Regions from separate parts of the Janthinobacterium sp. BJB304 genome, predicted to be linked through region 2. Evidence: predicted binding sites of a transcription regulator. Region 2 holds the regulator's gene; each other region holds the start of a gene.
What was found. Region 2 encodes FNR, which switches genes on or off when oxygen is low (the NO sensors DNR and NnrR bind a similar motif). Its sites were predicted from a motif close to TTGATNNNNATCAA; they were not measured.

Region 1 (4,419 bases), on a different contig from region 2:
GACCTGGCCAGCATCGATTCCCTGCGCAACATAGATGACTTCTTCCGGGACATGGGTTTCAAACATGCACTCAAGGATTTTGTGCGGCCATCCCAGATTCGGATCGACGTCACTGAAAGTGACCAAGCGTATCGCGTCAAGGCCGAACTGCCAGGTTTTAAACTGGAAGAAATATCCGTGGATATCGATGGCAATCGCGTTTCGATCTCTGCTGAGACGAAGCAGGAGAACTCGGAGACGGAGGGCGAGACGATGCTTCGTCGTGAGCGTTACGTCGGGCAATATTTCCGCAGTTTTTCGCTGGGACAAGATATCGATGACGCCAAGTCCGTTGCCAAGTATCGTGACGGTGTGCTTGAGTTGACACTGCCGAAACGAAAAAATAGTGCGGTGAAGAAATTGATCATTGGTTCTTGATGAGAAATATACCAGTCATGCGCGCAGTTATGCATGTGCACTAGCCTTGATGGACTATCGTCTGCAGTGCAAAATGGGGAGTAAGGTATGCGCGCGCTGGTGTATGAAGTTCCAGGCAATCCGGTACTGTGGAACAAGCCAATTCCAGTAATACGGTTTCCGACTGATGCTATCGTCCGGATAAGCAAGACCACGATCTGCGGAACTGATTTGGATATCCTGAAAGGGAAAGTGCCCACTTGCCTTCCGGGCACAACCTTGGGCCATGAGGGCATAGGCGTGATTGATTCGGTGGGCAGCGCTGTCACGGGTTTTCGCCCCGGTGATGGTGTGCTGATTTCCTGTATCAGTTCCTGTGGCCGTTGCGAGTACTGTCAGCGTGGCATGAGTTCGCACTGTGTCGATGGGGGCTGGATCCTGGGGCATAAAATTGATGGCACTCAGGCCGAGTATGTGCGGATTCCTTTTGCGGACACGAGTCTGTACAGGATTCCACCCGATGTCGATGAAGATTCCTTGGTCATGCTTAGCGAAATTTTGCCAACAGGTTTCGAATGTGGCGTGCTCAATGGCAATATCCAGCCTGGCAGCAGCGTTGCGATCGTGGGGGCCGGTCCTGTCGGCCTGGCCGCATTGATGACCGCCCAGTTTTTCGCTCCATCCAGCATTATCATGGTCGATGTTGATCCACATCGTCTTGAAATGAGTCGCCAGTTTGCTGCAAGTCACACGGTGCGGGCAGTTGAGCGCGCAGCCGTCATCGCAGTATTGGGGCTGACCGGTGGACGCGGCGTTGACACGGCGATAGAGGCGGTCGGGACTCCCGCCACGTTCAAATTGTGTGCAGATATCGTTGCGCCTGGCGGTACAGTCGCCAATGTGGGGGTGCATTATTGGCCGGCAGATTTGCATCTGGAACAACTTTGGTCGAAAAATATTACTATCACTACTCGTCTGGTGGACACCACCACCATCCCACAGTTGTTGATGGCGGTGCAGTCCGGACGACTCGATGTATCAGGTCTGATTACACACCGCTTTATGCTGAAGGACATCGTCGACGCCTATGCATTGTTTGCTGATGCGCTTGGTGCACGGGTATTGAAAGTCATTATTGCGGCCAATCATGTATGTTGAGCGGATACTCACCAACATGTTTGACACACCATCGCGCCTTGGCTGCCCGGGCGTCTGCGGCAATCGGCGGAACGGTCGTGTAGCGTGAAATGGAGGCGAGGTGAGTAGAACTGTGCAGGAGAGTGAGCTTTTGCCATTGATGGGACCGGCCTCGTTTGAACTGGATGCCGACATCAATGTACTGGGTATGGCCCTGATTGAAATACTGAAGCTGCGCGGTTCGCAGCGCGAATTCAGCGAACGCGAGCTCTCGTGGTACAGGCTCTCGCGTTTACTGTGGGCCGCAAACGGCTGCAATCGTGAGACTTCAGGCCATAGAACTGCACCTTCTGTCTGTAATGCGCAGGAAATTGATATTTATATTGCGATGGCAAGTGGTCTATACCGCTATGATGCGCAGGCGCCGGCACTGATGCAGCAAAGTTCCGTCGATATGCGGGCGTTGACCGGCAAGCAGGATTTCGTTGCCAGGGCTCCGGTCAATCTGCTTTATGTCGCCAATTTGTCGCGCATGCCTCCCGAGGAGCAGGCCAAACAGTTACTCTTTGCCGCACTTGATGTCGGCCATATCAGTCAGAATGTTTACCTGTTTTGCGCCGCAGAAGGATTGGCTGCCGTTGCGCGCGGATGGTTTGATCAAGAAGAGCTTGCTGAAGCCATGGCATTGACGGCGGGACAGCATGTGATGCTGGCGCAATCTGTTGGCTATCCTCTGGTTTCGCAGGCGCTGTCGCCGCCTGCCTCTCTGTGAGAAAATGCAAGCATGCACGCAGTTACCGAGCAAGTGCTTAGTGCGACAACAGCAGCGGTACTCTGCTCTGGCTTAGCAAGCTATGCGTGGTGCCACCCAGTATCCATTCATGGAAGCGGCTACGGCCATACGCACCCGCGACAATCAGGTCAGCCCCACTATTCAGCGCGCGACTACACAGAGTGGTAGCAGACTCAGTGACATTGTCGTGGCAGTTCACTTCAACCGGGATCCCGTGGCGAAGCAGATAGCGCGCCAGGTCCGCTCCAGGCTCGTCGCCGTGCTGCTTCCCCACATGTGGATTGAGTACCATAATCTGCACACGTTGAGCGCGCAGCAACAGGGGCATGGCTCCAGCTACAGCGCGGCTCGCTTCAGGACTTGCATTCCAGCCAATGACGATGGAGCGCCCGGGAACTGCTACCGGCCCATCGCCATCCGGGATAACCAGCAGGGGCCGGGGGCTGTGCATTGCGAGATACCCGGGCAGCCGTGTGGACCAGATGAGGCCTGGATCGCTCAGATCGCTTTGGCCAGTCACAATCAGGTCGCAATAGAGCGACTGCAGTATCAATGCGTCGGCAGCATGACTGTCTTGAAAACGCGTTTCGTACGACGCCACGCCCAAGCGGCGACAATGACCATCGAATTGCCGAAGTTGTTCCTGGGCTGCTTTGCGCATCGGTTCATAGTCGAATTGCAACAGGGGAGTGAGTGCCGCTACACCATACACAATATAGTCGAGTTGCGCGCCACCGCTGGCTGCCGTGCCGATCAGGTGGGCCCCATATTCCTGCGCCAGTGCGGCCGCGACTTCCAGGCGTCGTTCAAAGCCGGAAAACTGGTCGGCATACATGAGAATGGTTTTGTACATGGCCGACTCCCGGGAAGGTTGCATTCGAACGGTAGGACCAAGTTACTTGATTCATGTTGCGTTGTCAGGGTATTAATTGATCCTGATCATGTAATATTGACATTTAATGCCTTTCCGGAAGAATGGCCACGTCCGTCAGTTCTACACAGATCGTATACGTGGGCATGCCGTTGGGGCGATCATGACAAGCTGGCGCACTGCCAGTGTCGTGCCCCGGACAGGCAGTGCGCGTCGTGGCGGGGCGTTAGCGCTGCTGAAGCGCCATCCTCGCATTGCGTAGTTTCAGGCGCTTTATCCACCAACCGTAGTCGCACAGTTTTTCGGCGCTTTCCGCTTGCTCTTGCTTGCGCCTGGTGAATTCCCGTATTGTGATGTTACATGGCGGTAGGACGTGCTGCGCCACACAGTATGCCCATACAACTTCGATTGGTTCACGCTCCAGCAATTCTTCGCAGATCAGTGCATGCCGTAGCGCTTCATCTACTGTCACGTCCGTGTATTCCGCCTCGGTGCAAAGGGAAACTGCGCCGTGTACACGTTGTCCAATGTCGACTGGACGGACAGTATCGTGAGGCAAGTGCGAGCAGGCGTTCATATTCTCGATAACCGCCGGGAGCCGCGCTGCAGGACCAGCGGGGAAGATCATGCGTGTTGGATTGGTTGCATGTCTAGGATACGGCAATTTTTTGCAACTCGTCAGAGTAGTCGGATACCGTTGCATTGGCACTTTCCAGTATGGAGTTTTGCATGTCAAGCATGATCTTGAACAAGTTTGACCGGTAAACATTGTTGGCCGAAACATGTGGTTTCAGATAACCAAATCCCAATTCGCAACGGCGAGCCAGACTACAGTTTTGCATGCACAGCAGCATGGTGTCTATGTTGGCCTCCGACAATTCCTGAGCGTAGCGGATATTCAGACGAGATATCTCGGTACTACAGTCGAGCGTGTGCTGCGCTATCGCGTTGTAGCGATTCATCAGGGAATGCTTCGTGTCCTGGTGGAGTTGTTCGGGCGTGTTGGTGTTTACATCAGGCATAGTTTTCTCCAGATTGGTCGGTCGTGACATGAAAAAACGGTATCAAAGTAGTGAGGTGTCAACTGATTTAGTTTAGGGGTTCAAGTTGAAAATAGAAAAAGTACAAATGACATTTATCAAACGGCTGGGTAATTTCTATTGAGGAGGCCGCTCATGTTGCATTGTTGGATAACGCGATCCGTGTCCGTTACCAGCAGCCC
Region 2 (4,419 bases):
TACACGGAAATCTTCCTGTGGGTCGAACGCCGCATCGAGGGCACGCGCAGCGCGCGCATGGCCCTCGACAAGCAGGGCCCCTCCGTGCGCAAGGCGTTCAAGAAGACGGCCAAGCACCTGGTATGGGGCGCCATCGCCCTGTGGACGGGCTTTACCTTTGTCGGCTACTTCACGCCGATCAAGGAACTGGCGCGCGAGGTGACCACCCTCAATTTCGGTCCCTGGGAATGGTTCTGGGTCTTGTTCTACAGCCTGGCAACCTACGGCAACGCGGGCTGGCTGCGCGAGCAGGTGTGCAAATACATGTGCCCCTACGCGCGCTTCCAGAGCGCCATGTTCGACCAGGACACGCTGATCATCACCTACGATGCCAAGCGCGGCGAACCACGCGGCGCCATGAGCAAGAAGGCCGGCAACAACGACAGGCTGGGCGACTGCATCGATTGCACCCTGTGCGTGCAGGTGTGTCCGACCGGTATCGATATCCGCAACGGCCTGCAGTATGAATGCATCGGCTGCGCCGCCTGCGTCGATGCCTGCAACACCGTGATGGACAAGGTCGAGCGGCCGCGTGGCCTGATACGCTACAGCACCGACCATGCGATGGAAAACAACTTCAATTCGAAGCAGATCCGCCAGCGCGCCATGCGCCCGCGCGTGCTGATCTACACGTCCATCCTGGCCCTGATCATCATCGCCGTGTGTACGTCGCTGGCCCTGCGCACGCCCCTGAAGATGGACGTGATCCGCGACCGCGGTTCGATGGGACGCGAAGTGGAAGACGGCATGATCGAAAACGTCTATCGTCTGCAGATCATGAACACCTCGGAGCAAAGCCAGCATTTCAAAATCAGCGCTTCCGGCTTGCCGGGCCTGACCTTGCTGACGCGCGAGGAAGTGACCTTGCAGCCGACGGAAACGCTGGGCTGGCCGATCCGCCTGCGCGTGCCGCACGGCGTGGGCGAGAAGGGCTCGAACAAGATTGCGATCGAATTGCAATCGCTGGACGACCCGTCGCTGCATGTGCGCGAAAGCGCGGTGTTCATCGTGCCGCGGTGATGTTGATTTGGGGTCGGCCCCTCCGGGCCCGACCCCGGTATTTCGCCGTAGGGGTATCATCAATCATGCGTTAGGGTCACTTGATTTTCAACCCGGAAGCAAAAGCTGGGGTCGGACCCAAAGGGTCCGGCCCCAAGGAGAACACAATGTCCGACAGTCTGAAACTGCAACCTCCCGTTGCCCCATGGTACAAGCATCGCTGGCCATGGCTGCTGATGATCGGTCCCGGCCTGTCCGTGGTCGTCGGCAGCTTCATGGGCTATATCGCGTTTACGCAGCCCGACGCGCTGGTGGTGGGCGACTATTACAAGCAGGGCAAGGCGATCAACCAGGATTTGAAGCGCGACACGATCGCCAGCGACCTGGCGATGGATACGACCCTGTCGTATGACGTCGCTGCAGCGCGCCTGAGCGGCTCCGTGCACAGCTTCGGCAAGGCGTACCAGGGGCCATTGCAGCTGCACCTGGCGCATGCGACCCTGCCGGAAAAGGATATCAAGCTGCTGGTGCAGCCCGATGCGGCCGGCAATTTTTCCGTGGCGCTGCCGATGCTCGAGCGCAGCCGCTGGCAAGTGCTGGTGGAAAACGACAAACGCGAGTGGCGCCTGTCCGGCATCTGGACCTGGCCGCTGCAACGCAGCATCGCGCTGCACGCGGATGAGGAACTATAACGTACAGTGCCGGGAAAACCGTAGCGAGCGGCAGTGATTTGTGGCTGAGAAGCACAGCTGTGCTATAGCACAGCGAGCATCGCAGGCCGCAAAGCACGACGCGCAGTAGGTTTTGACGGTGCTGTTACTTGCAGACGTCGGTGCCGGCCGTAATGGCCTTCAGTTTTGCCGGCTGCAAGATCTCGATCTCGCGGTTGGAGACGCGCAGCCAGCCTTCCTTCTTGAATTTCGACAATAAACGGCTGACGCTTTCGATGGTCAGGCCCAGGTAGTTGCCGATTTCCTCGCGCGACATGCGCAACTGAAATTTGCTGGCCGAATAGCCGCGCGCTTCATAGCGCGACGCCAGGTTGACGATAAAGGCGGCAAAACGCTGCGTCGCCTGCATGTTGCCCAGCAACAGCATGACACTTTGCTCGCGCGTGATTTCCTGGCTCATCATGCGGTGGAAATGGCGCAGCAGGGTCGGCATATTGCCCAGCAATTGTTCCAGGCTGGAAAACGGGATTTCACACACTTCGCTGTCTTCCAGCGCCACCGCATTACAGTGGTGGCGGTCGGCGCTGATGGCGTCCATGCCCAGCAGTTCGCCCGCCATCTGGAAGCCCGTCACCTGCTCTTCGCCGCCCGGATTGATCTGGTAGGTCTTGAAGTGGCCCAGACGGATCGCATACAGGTTCTGGAACGAGTCGCCGATGCGGAACAGCGAAGCGCCGCGCACGATCTTGCGGCGGCGGCCGATGATCTGGTCCAGTCTGTCCATGTCGCCCACGTCGAGGCCCATCGGCAGGCACAATTGATGCATGCTGCAGGTCGAGCATCGCGCACGCAACGCTTCCACGGTCACTGTGGGCGAGGTTGGAGTGAGTAGCGCTTCAGTCATGTCGGTACCTTTTAGAAAATGCAACAACAAGTTTACTGCATACAGGGTTGCCGTGTGCCAATTTCACCGCAATTTCGCTGAATAAACGACGTTCCGACTTTAATTATATGGCAACATCGTCAAAAGCCCATGCGGAGAGGGCAATTTGCGTGGCGGCGCTTGCCAAGCTGGGGTATTGATAGGAAAATTCCTGACAGCATTATCTGCCGCCTGTGCCGCCCGGTACTGAAAAGGAAATCATGAAGCCTCTCGGCATCAAAGCAAAAGTCGCGCTGGCCACCAGCCTGACCTCGATCGCCATGATCGCGCTGGTCACCATGATCCAGGTGCAGCACATGCGCGACGATTTCACCAAGGTACTGTTGAGCCAGCAGTCGTCCCTGATCAGCCGCACCGCCGCCGAGCTCGACGACAAGCTGGGCATGCTGCTGCAGATCGTCACCCTGACGGCCCGGCAGCAGCCGCCAGAACTGATCACCCAGCCCGCCCAATTGCGCGAATACTATTCGCGCCGCTCGATGCTGGTGCTGTTCGACGACGTGCTGGTGCTCGACGCGCACGGCGCCGTCGTGGCCGACATGCCGGAAGTGGCGGGGCGCGCCGGCATCAACGTCGCCGAGCGCGAGTATTTCCAGACCGTGCTGCGCACGCGCCAGCCCATGATCACCGAGCCGATGCTGGGCAAATCAAGCGGCATGCCCATCGTGCAGATGGTCGCGCCCATACTCGCCGCCGATGGCCAGGTGGCCGGCGTGGTGATCGGCGTGCTGCGCCTGTACAAGGACAACCTGCTGGGGCGCCTGCGCTCGGAAAAGATCGGCAAGAGCGGCTATTACTTCATCCTCACGCGCGGCGCCGTGCCGCGCTATGTGCTGCATCCCGACACCAGCCGTTTGCTGCAGCCGCGCGTGCCGAACGCCAACCTGACGACCACCCGGCTGCTGAAGGACGATGGCGAAGGCACCATGGTCAGCACCAACAGCCGCGGCATCACGGCCGTCAACAGCTTCAAACGCCTGAAATCGGTGAACTGGCTGCTGGCCGCCTCGCTGCCCCTCCACGACGCCTTCGAACCGTTCGACGGCGTGCTGTACCGGCTGGTGCTGTGGAGCATCCTCGCCTCGCTGCTGGCCGCAGCCGTGCTGGGCTGGGTCACCGTGCGCCTGCTCTCGCCCCTGGTGCGCCTGCGCGACACCCTGCAGGCGCTGCGCACCAGCGGCAGCCGTTTCACCCCCGTTCCCGTACAGCAGCGCGACGAGATCGGCGAGCTGACGGAAGCGTTCAACGGCCTGATGAGCGAGCGCGACCGCCTGCAGCAGGAACTCGAATCGCGCGCGGCGGAGCTGGAACAGGAGCGCGACCGGGCCGAGGCGGCCAACCGCGCGAAAAGCGATTTCGTGGCCAACATGAGCCATGAAATCCGCACGCCCCTCAATGCCGTGCTGGGCATGGTGTATTTGCTGGGCAATACCAAGCTCGATACGGAACAGCGCAAGTATCTGACCATGGTGCGCGTGGCGGGCCAGTCGCTGCTGGGCATCCTCAACGACGTGCTCGATTATTCGAAGATCGAGGCGCGCCGCATGGAATTGTCGCCCGTCGAATTCGACCTCGACGAGGTCATGAACACGCTGGCCACGACGATGACGATGAATGCGGGCGAAAAGGAGCTGGAACTGGCGATTGCCGTCGAGCCCGACGTGCCGCGCCGCCTCATGGGCGACGCCCAGCGCCTGCAGCAGATTCTCGTCAACCTGGCCGGCAACGCCATCAAGTTCACCGAGAGCGGCGAAGTGGTGGTGGCCG
Region 3 (4,419 bases), on a different contig from region 2:
TGGCAATACGCCGCTGCTGCTGGACAAGAACAAGGCGCGCGAGCAAGCCACGTGGCAAGACGACCGTCCTGTGCGCCAGGACCGTTTTGAGCGCAACGACCGTCCGGAACGGGGCGACCGCTTCGACCGTAACGAGCGCAGCGAACGCCCGGCCTTCCCGAAAAAGGAACGCATCCAGCGCCCAGCCGACGCCGGCATGCAGACCTTCCGTATTGAAGTCGGTCACCAGCATGGCGTGAAACCGGGCAATATCGTGGGCGCCATCGCCAACGAAGCGGGCATCGATTCGAAAAACATCGGCCGCATCGAAATCTATGACGATTACAGCGTCCTGGACTTGCCAGACAGCATGCCGAAAGAATTGCTGGATCAGCTGAAGACCGTGTGGGTCGCGGGCCAGCAGCTGCGCATCAGCCGTGACGGCGATGCGCCGGACCTGGCGCCGCCAGCCGCGCCGCGCAAGCCGTTCGCCGCCAAGTCCGCGCCAGCGTTCAAGGATGCGCCAGCGGACGCGGGCGATGCAGCACCTGCACCGCGCGCGCCGAAGAAGGAACGTCCACGTCCAGGCGTGACGGCCTACCGCATTGAGGTGGGCCGCGAGCACGCCGTGACGCCAAGTAACATCGTGGGTGCCATCGCCAACGAAGCGAACCTGGAAGCCAAGCATATCGGCCGCATCGATATCTTTGACAACTACAGCGTGCTGGACTTGCCGGAAGGCATGCCGCCGGAAATCCTCGACCACCTGAAATCGGTCGTCGTGTCGGGCCAGAAACTGCGCATCAGCCTCGACGATGGCACGACGGAGCGCAAGCCTGCGCCGCCGCGTCCGAAGTCGCCGCCGCGCAAAACGTTCAAGTAAGCCATCCCTGCACAGGTGCCTCCCCGGCGCCTGTGTCGCGGATTGGAGACACATCCCCCACTGGCGCATTCGCGCCAGTTTTTATTTTCCCTCAAGAAATAAACATGGTTGCCGCCTTATGGTAGGCGGCAGATATCGCCATCTGCCGGCAATGGCCGCCGCTCCTTTGCATCTTTTTATCGGCGTAAACGCCATCTTTATTACCTGCCGCATCGATACATAATTTTTTATTAATTATTGTATGTGTACGCAATTTAAATTTTGCATTTCAATAAAATCAATCAAGTTGAATCAAAGTAAATTCTAAAACATAAATGAATTGACTTTTATTAAATTGTTTGACTGGCGTCACTGTCGCCGAGGCGATATATCATGGGTGCTTGATGTGGTATATTGTTTTTATGATTTTGTTATGCTAGTTGAGAAAAATAGAGGAGCGACGATGCGGGTCAATACGCCTATCACGCAAAATGAATACGTATTAAATGAAGGCATGACGATTGTTTCCACCACGGATTTACAGGGAAACATCAATTACGCCAATCAGTATTTCATTGAGGTCAGCGGTTTTTCAGAAATGGAACTGCTGGGTGCGCCACAGAATATCCTGCGTCATCCCGATATGCCGGCCGAAGCGTTTGCCGACCTGTGGGACACCATCAAGACGGGCATGCCGTGGACCGGCATGGTCAAGAACCGCTGCAAGAATGGCGACTTTTACTGGGTCTTCGCCAATATCACGCCCGTCATCGAAAACGGCCGCCCGATCGGCTATATGTCCGTGCGCACCAAGCCCACGCGCGAGCAGATCAACGAAGCGGCAGCCCTGTATAAAAGTTTTAAAGATGGCAATAGCGCGAACCTGGCGATCCGCAATGGCCGCGTCGTGCGCCAGGGCTGGGCCGCCAAGCTGGCCGAGTGGCGCAAGCTGAGCCTGTCGCAGGACATCGCCCTGCATTGCATCATCTTGGGCGTGGTGCTGGCCATCCTCGGCTGCGCCGTGTGGAATATCGACGGCGATACGAGCACGGCCACGCGCAGCTGGCTCAGCGGCGCGGCTGCCGCGGCCGTGGCGCTGATGCTGTATTTCTGGGCCCATCTGCACAATTCCATCGTCGCGCCGCTGGGCGACGCCATCACGGTGGCGCGCAAGATGGCCGGGGGCGACTTGACGGGCGTGATCGACAAGGTGCGCGACGACGATATGGGTCAATTGATGGCGGCCTTGCGCCAGACCAATATCAACTTGCACAGCATCATCGGCGACGTGCGCGCCAACTTCGAGGATATCCGCATCACCACGGCGGAAATCGCCACGGGCAATATGGACTTGTCCAGCCGCACGGAATCGCAGGCGTCCAGCCTGGAGCAGACGGCGGCCAGCATGGAAGAGCTGACGTCGACCGTGCAAAACAGCGCCGACCACGTGGCCACGGCCAACGACCTGGCGGCGCAGGCATCGACCGTCGCGGCCAGGGGCGGCACCATCGTCAGCGAAGTGGTCACCACGATGGACGAGATCAGCACCTCGTCGCGCAAGATTCTCGACATCATCGGCTTGATCGACGGCATCGCCTTCCAGACGAACATCCTTGCCTTGAACGCGGCTGTGGAAGCGGCGCGCGCAGGCGAGCACGGCCGCGGCTTCGCCGTCGTGGCGGGCGAAGTACGCAGCCTGGCGCAGCGCTCGGCAACGGCGGCGAAAGAGGTGAAAAACCTGATCGACCATTCGATCGCCACCGTGAATGCGGGCAGCGTGCTGACCAGCAATGCGGGCGCCACCATGACGGAAGTGATCGCCTCGGTGGCCCGCGTGACGGAAGTGATGGACGAGATTTCCTCGACCACGCGCGAGCAGAACCAGGGCATCGGCCAAGTCAACCAGGCCGTGATCCACATGGATGGCATCACGCAACAGAATGCGGCCCTCGTGGAGCAGGCGGCCGCGGCCGCCACCAGCCTGGCGCAGCGCACCGAGAGCGTGGCCCAGTCGATCGGCATCTTCAAATTGAAGGCCTCGCCCAAGCGCAAGGCGGCCGGCGTGGGGCGCAGCCCCAGCGTGGCGGCCGGCGTGGCGTCGCGGGCCTTGCTGAAGGCAAGATAATTACCCCAACGGCGAAAGGCTGGGGTCAGTCACTGCGCGACCGGAATGCTTCCCATTGGGAGCATTCCCCCCGGGTTTTGTCTGTGGGGTTACTCTTACTTCTTCACCCGGTACACGTCCCCGCTGCGCACCTTCTTCACCACCCCATCCCCGCCAAACAGAATCACATATTCGCCCGGCGCGCCCGAGGCGGCCGGGTAGCTGTACATCCACACTTCATTGCCGCTGTCGAAACGGATGGCCGTGCTGTCGCCCAGCGCGGCGCGCACCTGTTCGCGCGTGCTGCTGCCCGGTTGCACCGTCTGTTCCAGGGTGGCGTAAGGCACGTTCTTGCTTGCTTGCAAGGCGCGCGTGCCGGAACAGGCAGCCAGCAATGCCAGCACGGGAAATACCAGCCACTTCATGGCGCCACCTCGTCCATATAGTCAAATTCTAGCAGGGTATCGTCGGGCCAGCTGGCATCCCACAGGGGCGCGTAATACGTGCGGTCAAGCAAGACCTGGCAATCGCAATAGGGCAGCGAGGCGGGCGTCTGCTCGCCGCCCGCATACAGCATGGTGAACGGCAGGGCCAGGCGCCGTTCCCCATGCACGAGGGTCACGCCGAACAGGGGCCGCTCCGTAAAGAACAGGTAGTTGCCATCGGGCTGCGAGCACACCTTGTCGGTGCTGTAGAGCATGCTGGACAGCCAGGCGATGATTTGCGGGTCGTTCGAGATCAGGCCCGAATCCATGCCGGCGCGGCATTCCAGGCGCAGGTCGCCCAGGCGCCGCGTGCCGGGCGGCAAGCCGGGCGTGATCACCTGCGCGCGCCAGCTCATGGTAGTGGCCTTGCGGTTGGCGATCAGCACGGCGTCTTCGCGCGCCGCTTGCGCATTGCGCACGGGGGCAAAGCTGTTGTCCTCGGCCAGCGGCAAGGGGATGCTGACGGTGTCGCCGGCGATGCGCAGCTGCACGCCCTGCATGTCCACGCCGGGCTGGCGCGGCAGCAAGCGAAAGCGCAGCACGGCCTGCGGCGCCAGCGCATGGTCGCGCTCGAAGCGGTCCACGCCCTGCAGCATCTTGCGGTAGGATTTGTCGACGGGGTCGCGCGTGGCGTCCACTTTCACTTGCGGCACGGGCGCGGTTTGCGCCAGCGCAACAGGGCTGAAGAGTGGACCAGCGAGCAAGCCAGCAAGCAGCAGGGAGAGAGGAATGCGCATGTCCTTATGCTACGCTTTTTTACGCAGCAGTCACGCACGGGTGGGTATATCAGTACTCGCTATATTTGCGCGCGTCGCCGCGCACCTGCTGCGCCGGGTATTTCTGCGCGTTCAGTGCCATCTTTTCCAGCACGGCCGCATGCAGGTCGACGCTGCTCTTGTCGGCCAGGCGCACCAGATACATCAGCACGTCGGCCAGCTCGTGGCGGATGCCCGTGCGCTTGGCCTCGTCCAGCTCGGCATCCGCGCCCG
Region 4 (4,419 bases), on a different contig from region 2:
AGAAGGCCGAGTCGATGGCACGCCGCATCGCCGACAAGGTCGCCAGCTGAAAACGCCCAGGGCGGCGTTGCACTGCCTTGCCCTGTACGTTTTCAGCAAGCGCCCAAGCGGGAGTGATAGTTATTTCCATCTAATTCGCCTGGGGCAATTGACGAAATTGGGTGGGGGCGTTATTATCTTGTCTTCGGAGTGTGGCGCAGCCCGGTAGCGCACCTGGTTTGGGACCAGGGGGTCCAAGGTTCGAATCCTTGTACTCCGACCAAAGTCATAAGCGGGCTGTCAGAAATGACAGCCCGTTTTCTATTGTGCGACGCCTTGGCATTGCTGGCGCGCATAGACTAAAATGCTGCACCTTTCCGCCCATCGTTCAACGGATAGGACAACGGTCTTCTAAACCGTGAATGGGGGTTCGATTCCCTCTGGGCGGACCAGCTCACGCTGGTCATGCACGCGACAGCCTGTCGCATTGCCATCACTTTTCATCTTTTGTCTGCCTGCCGTGTCACGGCTGCGCAAACAGCACCACGCTCAGCAAATACAGCAGCGGCGCCGCGCACAGCAGCGCGGATAGTAGCGACCCCATTTTCTTGCTGGCCAGTCGGGCCAGGCGCAGCCGTTCCCGCGCGGGCAAGTGCTGGCGGATCACGCTGCGCGCGCGTGGCTGAAACGGTTGTTCGTGCATGAGATCTCCCTCGTCGATCAGCAGTGGATGCCGTCGAGCATAGCGAGAGGGATCTAAAAATGGTGTAAAAAGCGGGCCTGGCGCCGCAAGCGCGGCGTAAAGATGCGGCTGGCATGGAGGCGGCAGCGGGCGATGGTGCGCCGCTGCCGCTGGTGATACTTACTTTTCCTGGCGGCGGCGTGCGAGGAAGCCCAGCAGGCCCAAGCCGGCCAGCAGCATGGCATAGGTTCCAGGTTCCGGCACGGCGGAAATGAAGGCCCTGTAGTTGCTCAGATCCTTGGGCAGGCCTTCCACCGTGAAGGTGGTGCCGGCAGCCACGGGTGCAGCCCAGTGGAATACCAGTTCGCCGTGACCGAAGTGGATGGCCAGGTAGTCATAGGCAGCCGCGCTCGTATAGGAATTGACGCCGCCGCTCAAGCCTGCCGTGGTGCCGGCAGTGCAGCCCGAGGTGGCGTTGTCGCAATACGAGACGGCTGAACCCAGGCTGGTGCCGAACACGCCATTAATATAGCCCTGGATGTCGGAGGGGCTCTGCGGCACCAGATCATCGTCATAATATTTCACCTGCAGCGCCGGCGATGGCGAATAGGTGACGGTGCTGCCGGCGATGACGAAACCGCTGGCCGGGCCTACATCCACCCAGGTGGCCGCTTGCGCCGCACTTGCCAGTACGGTCATTGCGGCCAGCATGGATGCCTTGACGGCAATGCTTTTTATGCTTTTCATGAAAATCCCCTTGTGCTTGAGACAGTTGCTTCATCGTGTAGGGATACGCCCCTGCCTGCCGGGGAAGTCATCCCATTGCCCGTTTTTAGCTGCTATTTCCTGCGCGTACTGAGTACGCAAATGCAAGCTTACTCTTGATGCAAATTAATACAATTTTAATAATTCTATTGGTTTGCTTGACAATATCGCATACGGCTATGTATGGGTGTGCCAGCGATCGCCAGCATGACGTTGCGAAATGGCGTGACAAGGTGCGCCAGTTTGTGCTAGCGGTGTCTTGCGTGGGAAAAGGGGAGGCGGGTTTCAGTCGCTGTTGTTGCTGACGCCAAACAGACGATCCTTGGCGTTGAGCAGCTTTTGTACCTTGGCGCCCATTTTCATCAGCTGCGCCATCGATTCGGGCGACAGGCGCTGCAAGTCGTCGAACCAGGTATTGGCCAGGTCGACCAGTTCATACATTTCGCGCATGCGCTCCTGCGCGTACTGGTCCACCGGTTCCGTGGCCGGCGCCAGCAGCGCTTCGCGCAGCACCGTCAGGGTAGGAGCCACCTCGCGGCGGCGGCGCTCGGCGGCCACCACGCGGAAGATTTGCCACACATCGCCCAGCGAGGAAAAATACTCGCGCCGGTCGCCGGGAATGCGCGACTGGCGGATCAAGCCCCAGCCCTGCAATTCCTTCAGGCCGATGCTTACGTTCGAGCGCGAGAAACTCAGGTGTTCCGCGATTTCATCCGCGTGTAAAGGATGCTCCGCGACAAACAACAAGGCGTACACTTGCCCCACCGTGCGGTTAAAGCCCCAGCGGCTGCCCATCTCGCCGAAATGGCTGACGAAGGTCAGGATCAGCGGCGTCATTTGGATATTTTGAGTTTTCATAATTATCTGAATTTTTTCACGCCAAACCGCCAGGGTCAATTGATATATGTCATGTTTCGCAGTATTATACAAAAAATCGAATTTACAGAAAATTCTGAAAACTCAAAAAATATAAGATGCCGACCTCGCCACTGTCCTTGCCCCGCTTTATTCTTCCCCGAGCCGCCAGCCTGGCGCAAGGCGGTGCCGCCTTGCTGTGGCTGCCGCAAGCTGCCTTGCTGGCTTGGGCCGTGCAAGCCATGCTCGATGGCGCACCGTGGCGCGCGGCCCTGTTGCCGGCCGCCGGCGTGCTGCTGCTGGGCGTGCTGCGCGCCGGCTGCGAAGCGTGGGGCGCGCGGCGCATGTATGCGGCGGCGCGCGCGCACCTGTCCACCTTGCGCGGGCAAGTGGCGCAGGCGCTGGCGCGCCGTTCGCCGCTGGACCGCCAGCGCGCCCAGTCGGGGCAGGCGGCCAGCGTCATTGCCGAGCAGGCCGAAGCCATCGTGCCGTATCTGGTGCGCTACAAGCCGGCGCGCTGGAAAGTCATGCTCGTGCCGCTCGTGATCCTCGCCGTGGTGACGCCGTTGTCGTGGATCGCCGCGCTGATCCTGCTCATCGCCGCGCCTCTGATTCCCGTCTTCATGGCCCTCGTGGGCATGGGCGCGCAGGCGGCCAGCCGCGCGCAGATGGTGGAAATGGGCAGCATGAACGCCTTTCTGCTGGACCGCCTGCGCGGCCTGGCCACCTTGCGCGCGCTCGATGCCGTCGATGCCACGGCCGCGCGGCTGGACGCTTCGTCGCAATCCGTGCGCCGGCGCACGATGGTGGTGCTGCGCATCGCCTTTTTGTCGTCCGCCGTGCTGGAACTGTTTTCCGCGCTGGGCGTGGCCATGGTGGCAGCGTTCATCGGCTTCTCGCTGCTGGGCAGCCTTGATTTCGGCACCTGGGGCCGCGAACTGACGTTGGGGCAGGGCTTGTTCATCCTGCTGCTGGCGCCCGCGTTCTTCGAGCCGCTGCGCGAGCTGGCCGCCGTCTGGCACGACAAGGCGGCCGGCGAGGCGGGCCTGGCCGGATTGCACGACCTGGCCGCCGAGGGCGTGCCTTTGCCTGGCTTTGGTGCGGAAGTGGCTGCCGTCTCCGCCGCCGCCATGGCGGTGGCGCCGCCGCCCGCCATTGACATCCATCAACTGCGCTTTGCCCATCCCGGCGAAGCGCCCGTGTTCGACGGCTTGGACTTGAGCGTGCGCGCCGGCGAACACGTGGCCCTGCTGGGCGCCAGCGGCGCGGGCAAGACCACCTTGCTGTCCTTGCTGGCCGGCTTGCTGCCCGCCGGCGGCGGCGACATCCGCATCGGCGGCGTGCGCCTGAATGACGGTACCGTCAATACCGTGCGCCAGCGCATGGCCTGGATGGGCCAGCGTCCGCACGTGTTTGCCGCGTCCGTCAGCCAGAACGTGACACTGGGCCGGGCAGGTGCGAACGCCGCGCACGTGACGCAGGCGCTGCACCTGGCCGACCTGGCCAGCGTGGCGCAGGCGCAGCCGGCCGTCATGCTCAGCGATGGCGGCCAGGGCTTGTCCGGCGGCGAAGCCGTGCGCCTGGCCCTGGCCCGCGTGGCCCTGCATCCGCATGCGGACTTGCTGCTGGTCGATGAACCGACGGCCCACCTGGACAGCGAAACGGCGGCGCGCGTCACGGACGCCTTGCTGGCCCTGGCAAAAGGCAAGACCTTGCTTGTCGCCACGCACGACCCCGTGCTGGCTGGCCGGTTGCAGCGCACGGTGCAAGTTGATGCCCAGGCGCATGCGCAGACGCAGAAGGCAGAGGCGCGCGCATGAAAACATCGCTGATATCGCACCCCGTGCTGCGGCAATTGCTGCTGGCCCAGCCCCGCAAGCTGATCGGGGGCGCCGTGCTGGCGGCCCTGACGGCCGTGGCCGGCATGGCCTTATTGGGCTTGTCCGGCTGGTTCATCACGGCCACCTCGATTGCCGGCTTGCATGCGTCCACCGCCATCGTCTTCGACGTGTTCGGCCCGTCGGCCGGCATCCGCCTGCTGGCCATCGGCCGCACGGGCTCGCGCTATGCGGAGCGCCTCGTCACGCACGACGCCACGTTCGCCGCGCTGGCCAGTATCCGCGTGCAGCTGTTTCGCG

Region 1: the regulator FNR is predicted to act here: its motif matches at 3,256-3,269, upstream of CSQ95_RS10690 (universal stress protein).
Region 3: the regulator FNR is predicted to act here: its motif matches at 1,182-1,195, upstream of CSQ95_RS26855 (PAS domain-containing methyl-accepting chemotaxis protein).
Region 4: the regulator FNR is predicted to act here: its motif matches at 2,324-2,337, upstream of cydD (thiol reductant ABC exporter subunit CydD).

What each region holds. Positions count from the first base shown of each region.
Region 1 covers NZ_PDZN01000007.1:175,890-180,308, reverse strand. The annotation lists gene CSQ95_RS10705 (Hsp20/alpha crystallin family protein) at 1-417, shown strand, start outside; gene CSQ95_RS10700 (zinc-dependent alcohol dehydrogenase family protein) at 505-1,554, shown strand; gene CSQ95_RS10695 (SagB/ThcOx family dehydrogenase) at 1,655-2,305, shown strand; gene CSQ95_RS10690 (universal stress protein) at 2,343-3,179, opposite strand; gene CSQ95_RS10680 (hypothetical protein) at 3,848-4,219, opposite strand; gene CSQ95_RS10675 (universal stress protein) at 4,419-4,419, opposite strand, start outside.
Region 2 covers NZ_PDZN01000001.1:372,939-377,357, reverse strand. The annotation lists gene ccoG (cytochrome c oxidase accessory protein CcoG) at 1-1,059, shown strand, start outside; gene CSQ95_RS01720 (FixH family protein) at 1,206-1,730, shown strand; gene fnr (fumarate/nitrate reduction transcriptional regulator Fnr) at 1,855-2,613, opposite strand; gene CSQ95_RS01710 (response regulator) at 2,853-4,419, shown strand, end outside.
Region 3 covers NZ_PDZN01000032.1:4,261-8,679, forward strand. The annotation lists gene CSQ95_RS26850 (DEAD/DEAH box helicase) at 1-862, shown strand, start outside; gene CSQ95_RS26855 (PAS domain-containing methyl-accepting chemotaxis protein) at 1,305-2,966, shown strand; gene CSQ95_RS26860 (outer membrane protein assembly factor BamE) at 3,062-3,370, opposite strand; gene CSQ95_RS26865 (hypothetical protein) at 3,367-4,167, opposite strand; gene CSQ95_RS26870 (nucleotide pyrophosphohydrolase) at 4,217-4,419, opposite strand, start outside.
Region 4 covers NZ_PDZN01000003.1:80,231-84,649, reverse strand. The annotation lists gene glmM (phosphoglucosamine mutase) at 1-50, shown strand, start outside; tRNA gene CSQ95_RS04385 (tRNA-Pro) at 186-262, shown strand; tRNA gene CSQ95_RS04380 (tRNA-Arg) at 357-431, shown strand; gene CSQ95_RS04375 (hypothetical protein) at 503-682, opposite strand; gene CSQ95_RS29950 (PEP-CTERM sorting domain-containing protein) at 842-1,408, opposite strand; gene CSQ95_RS04365 (GbsR/MarR family transcriptional regulator) at 1,712-2,263, opposite strand; gene cydD (thiol reductant ABC exporter subunit CydD) at 2,401-4,101, shown strand; gene CSQ95_RS04355 (amino acid ABC transporter ATP-binding/permease protein) at 4,098-4,419, shown strand, end outside.